Regions from separate parts of the Providencia sp. PROV200 genome, predicted to be linked through region 1. Evidence: riboswitches for the same ligand, from Rfam matches in the RefSeq annotation. Region 1 holds a riboswitch; the other holds the start of a gene.

Evidence for each region. A riboswitch is a leader RNA that binds a small molecule or an ion and turns the genes downstream of it on or off. The one in region 1 is predicted to bind thiamine pyrophosphate.
Region 2: another riboswitch for thiamine pyrophosphate. It lies ahead of thiB (thiamine ABC transporter substrate binding subunit); the one in region 1 lies ahead of thiC (phosphomethylpyrimidine synthase ThiC).

What each region holds. Positions count from the first base shown of each region.
Region 1 covers NZ_CP096307.1:421,380-423,780, forward strand. Annotated here, with positions in the region: gene thiC (phosphomethylpyrimidine synthase ThiC) at 1-1,051, opposite strand, end outside; TPP riboswitch at 1,195-1,306, opposite strand; gene M1E86_RS01890 (HAD family hydrolase) at 1,814-2,401, opposite strand, start outside.
Region 2 covers NZ_CP096307.1:3,401,846-3,404,246, reverse strand. Annotated here, with positions in the region: gene thiB (thiamine ABC transporter substrate binding subunit) at 1-916, opposite strand, end outside; TPP riboswitch at 975-1,072, opposite strand; gene rppH (RNA pyrophosphohydrolase) at 1,185-1,718, shown strand; gene ptsP (phosphoenolpyruvate--protein phosphotransferase) at 1,722-2,401, shown strand, end outside.

The DNA.
Region 1 (2,401 bases):
CATGGATAGTGAAGTAATCGACCCCTTGCTCGGCTTGCTCTAATAATGTGTCACGGAACATTTCCCATGTGAGATTTTCGGCGACACCGTTCACTTTTTCGAGTGCTTGGTAGATAGGTACTGTACCAATCGGCACAGGGCTATTACGTAAAATCCATTCGCGAGTTTCGTGAATATAACGGCCAGTGGATAAATCCATGACCGTATCTGCGCCCCAACGCGTCGACCAAATCAGTTTTTCCACTTCCTCTTCAATGGAGGAAGTGACCGAGGAGTTACCAATGTTGGCATTCACTTTAACCAAGAAATTACGGCCAATGATCATCGGTTCTGATTCGGGATGGTTAATATTAGCAGGGATGATGGCGCGGCCGGCTGCCACTTCTTGGCGAACAAATTCAGGGGTAATATTTTCCGGTAAATTTGCGCCAAAGCTTTGGCCTGGGTGTTGTTGTAATAAAACTTCGCCACGAATGCGTTCACGGCCCATATTTTCACGGATGGCAATAAACTCCATTTCAGGGGTTACGATACCTTTTCGTGCATAGTGTAATTGGGTAACACATTTGTTAGGTTGGGCTTTTAATGGGTGGGGGCGGTTGTTAAAGCGCAGATGGTCAAGGCCTGCATCAGCAAGACGTTGTTGGGTAAAATCGGAGCTTAAATTTTCGACAGGTACGGTATCAGCACGTTCACTTATCCATGGCGCACGAATTTTTTTAAGGCCTTTATGGACATTTAATTCAGAGACTGGGTCGCCGTAAGGGCCAGATGTATCATAGATAGGAACAGGTTCGTTATCTTCAAATTGTGGGTTGTCTTTATCGCCCCCGATCAAGGTTTGAGAGAGTTGGATTTCTCGCATCGGGACTTGGATATCGTCTCTAGAACCTTGTAAATAAATGCGCTGTGAATTAGGAAACGAAACGCCAGAAACGGTATTAATAAAATTTTCAGCGGCATCACGTTGAGCTTTACGGGTGCGAGCGGGTGCAGCTTGTGGCGATAAATCAGCAGTAGGGATGATATTTTGTTCTGTATTATTGGACATAGCAATTTCCTGACATTGTCACGGCTATCACAGTTTAGTGTGTAGCGGGTTTATCGAAAGAAAGTTGCTTGTCAGGAGTTCGGAGGAGTAATAAAAAGGCTTGCGCTGAATTTTTCACCAAATCTAATGGGGTGAAATGACGCTGAGTGATTACTCTTGTTCCCTTCGCGGGTATTAACCCGATCAGGTTCCGCGGATCCCGAATTAACGGTCTCAGCCTGATGCATTGCATACTAGGCACTCCGACAAGAGGTTTCAGTATAAGCTTTCCTCGTTATTCTTCAAGCGATAAGTGCGTTGGCTGCACTCGGCTCCCCAAGTCACATACTTATGTATGCTCCTTGGGATATCCTTGTTTGCCGCCTTCTTCTCACTTGAATAATTTAGAGGAAAGAGGAAATCAAAGTGGAATAAGACTATTTCCTCGTCATGTTTCGCGCGATAAGTGCGTTGGCTGCACTCGGCTCCCCAAGTCACAGACTTATGTATGCTCCTTGGGATATCCTTGTTTGCCGCCTTCTTCTCACTTGAATAATTTAGAGGAAAGAGGAAATCAAAGTGGAATAAGACTATTTCCTCGTCATGCTTCGCGCGATAAGTGCGTTGGCTGTACTCGGCTTCCCAAGTCACAGACTTATGTATGCTTATCGGGATAATTCTATTCATCTCCTTCCTCTAGCACGAATAATTTAGAGGAACCTTTGAAAGGCAAGTTAGTTAAAACCTAAAAAATTGAAATCAAGGCTGAGATAAAAATAAGATTTATAAATTCCACTGATATTGCGGCCAGTTGTTTTCATTGGCGGCTTGGAGGAGGCGAGGGTCACCGTTGACGATAAAGGTTTCGTCAGCAAATTGACACATAGGTAAGTCATTAGCAGAGTCAGTATAAAAATAAACATAGGCATCAGTGATTGGCTGGTAGCGTATCCAGCCTAATAGGCGTTTGACTTTGCCTTCTTTAAAGGTTGGTATACCGTCGATTTCTGTGGTGTAGCAGCCATCTTGTTGCTTGATATCGATCCCCATGGCGACGTCTGCACCCAGTTGATCCGCAATCTTTTTCACAATAAATGAAACCGTTGCGGAGATCACAATAATGGGGATCCCTTTGGCTCGATAATGTGCGATCGTTCTAATCGCTTCAGGGTAGACTCGCGGTAAAATCACACTTTGTACAAAATCATCCAACCAGATATCCACTTGATCAGCTTTCACATTGGCGAGAGTCTGCAGGTTAAAACGTAAGTAAGTCGGCATATCTAATGTGCCTGCATTATATTGCGCCATCATGGCTTTATCCGCTTCCACAAACTGTGGGTCACTGATAATTTGCCTGTCCCACAGATA
Region 2 (2,401 bases), 1.3 Mb from region 1:
GTAGAGGTAACTGGTTGTATACCTCAGGTAATGGAATATCAATGACCGGATACATCCAGTTCGTTGTTGGTAAGGTGTTTTGGAAATCAGGCGTTAAGACAAACTGTAGGAATTGCTTGGCGAGTTCCGGTTGTGGGCTATTTTTTAGCCTTGCTGCGACTTCAACTTGCATGTAGTGACCTTCATTAAATAATGCCGCCGCATAGTTATCTTTTTGGTCATTAAGTATTTGGTAGCCCGGTGATGAGGTATAACTGAGTACAAAATCACCTTCCCCTTTTAAGAACAGGCCATAAGCTTCACTCCAACCTTTAGTGACGGTAAGTGTTTTGCCTGCCATTTTTTGCCATGCATCCGCAGACTTATCGCCATACAGTTTTTCAATCCACAGCATTAAGCCAAGCCCTGGAGTGCTGGTGCGAGGATCTTGGTAAATAATTTTCCAATTATTATCACTATTTAATAATGCATCCATACTTGCTGGTGGTTGTTTAATTTTATTAGTGTCATATATAAATGCAAAGTAACCATAGTCATAAGGAATAAAGGTTGAGCTATCCCACGAAATAGGCAACTTCAATGCACTAGTATCAATGTCAGCAGGGGCAAACAGGCCTGTTTTTTCAGCAGAATCTAATAAATTATTATCTAACCCTAAAATCACATCTGCTTTGCTTTTTTTCCCTTCCATTCTGAGTCTGTTTAGCAGCGCTACGCCATCTCCCAGCGCCACTATTTTTAACTCGCAATCGCACTGCGCTTCAAAATTCTTTTTAATTTGAGGGCCAGGGCCCCACTCTGCAGCAAAGGAATCGTAGGTATAAACAGTGAGTGTTGGCTTATCAGCCCATGCTAATTGGCTTAAACTGAGTGCACTAAAGGTAAAAATCGATGCTATAATTTTGTTTTTAAACATGCTTTTTCCTGCGCTAATAGAGAGTGACACAGGATTTGAGGTGGAACCGGTGCAGATATGCAGGCGGTGGCTCAAATCCCTACGCCGGTATTAACCGGATCAGGTTCTACGGGTTAGTTCTCAGCCTAAATAAATTCGGCACCCCGTTGAGATGTTCACTATTGTAGTGACTTCAGACATATCTGCAAACTGTATTGATATAGGTTTACCAGTTTAGGTATGTGTGAAACAATTAGGCATCTTTCAAATTTGGTTATTGAGGTAGTCTGTGATTGATGATGATGGCTACCGCCCGAATGTAGGAATTGTAATTTGTAATCGGCAAGGGCAAGTTTTATGGGCCCGCCGCTATGGTCAGCACTCATGGCAGTTTCCTCAAGGAGGCATCAATCCCGGGGAATCGCCGGAACAGGCGATGTATCGTGAGCTATACGAAGAAGTCGGGCTACAGCGTAAGGATGTTAGGTTATTGGCATCTACCCGTAATTGGTTACGTTACAAATTACCCAAGCGTTTGGTGCGTTGGGATACAAAACCTGTTTGTATTGGGCAGAAACAGCGTTGGTTTTTACTTCAACTTCAATGCAATGATGCCGATATAAACGTGCAGCGCAGTAAATCGCCAGAATTTGATGGCTGGCGATGGGTCAGTTATTGGTATCCTGTTAGGCAGGTAGTTTCTTTTAAACGTGAAGTTTATCGGCGTGTTATGAAGGAATTTGCCCCTGTTGTTATGCCTCTGCAGGAACAAAAATTACCACAACGACCCACTTTTAATAACCGTAGGCGTGGAGCAAAGTAGCCTATGTTGATGCGTTTACGTGAAATTGTCGAAAAAGTTGCAATGGCGACAAGTTTAACTGATGCGCTAGAAGTGTTGGTGAATGAGACCTGCAAAGCAATGCGGACAGACGTTTGTTCCATTTATTTAGCGGATCACCCTCGCCAATGCTATTACTTAATGGCAACCCGCGGGTTAAAAAAACCTAGCGGGATTGCTATTCGCCTAGGGTTTGATGAAGGTGTCGTGGGTGCCGTCGGGCGCCAATCTGAGATGCTCAATCTAGCCGATATTCGTGAACATCCTCAATATAAATTCCTGCCTCAGCTTAAAGAAGAACAGTTAAGAGCTTTCTTAGGTGTCCCCGTGGTCTATCGTCGTCAATTATTAGGCGTGCTGGTGGTACAGCAGCGGGAAAAACGACTGTTTAATGAAACCGAAGAATCTTTTATGGTCACGTTGTCGATGCAACTTGCCGTGATCTTGTCACAAGCTCAAGCAAAAGGTATTTTTGGGCAATATCGACAAAATAGAATTAAAGCCATTCCTGTATCACAGGGGATTTCAATGGCTTATGGGTGGCAAGATAGTTCCCAACCCTCTTTAGAGAGTGTTTTTCAAGCCAGCGCCATTGATATCGACAAAGAAAAACAACGCCTTGCTACAGCCCTCGAAAGCGCCACGGCGGAATGTCGTCGTATTAG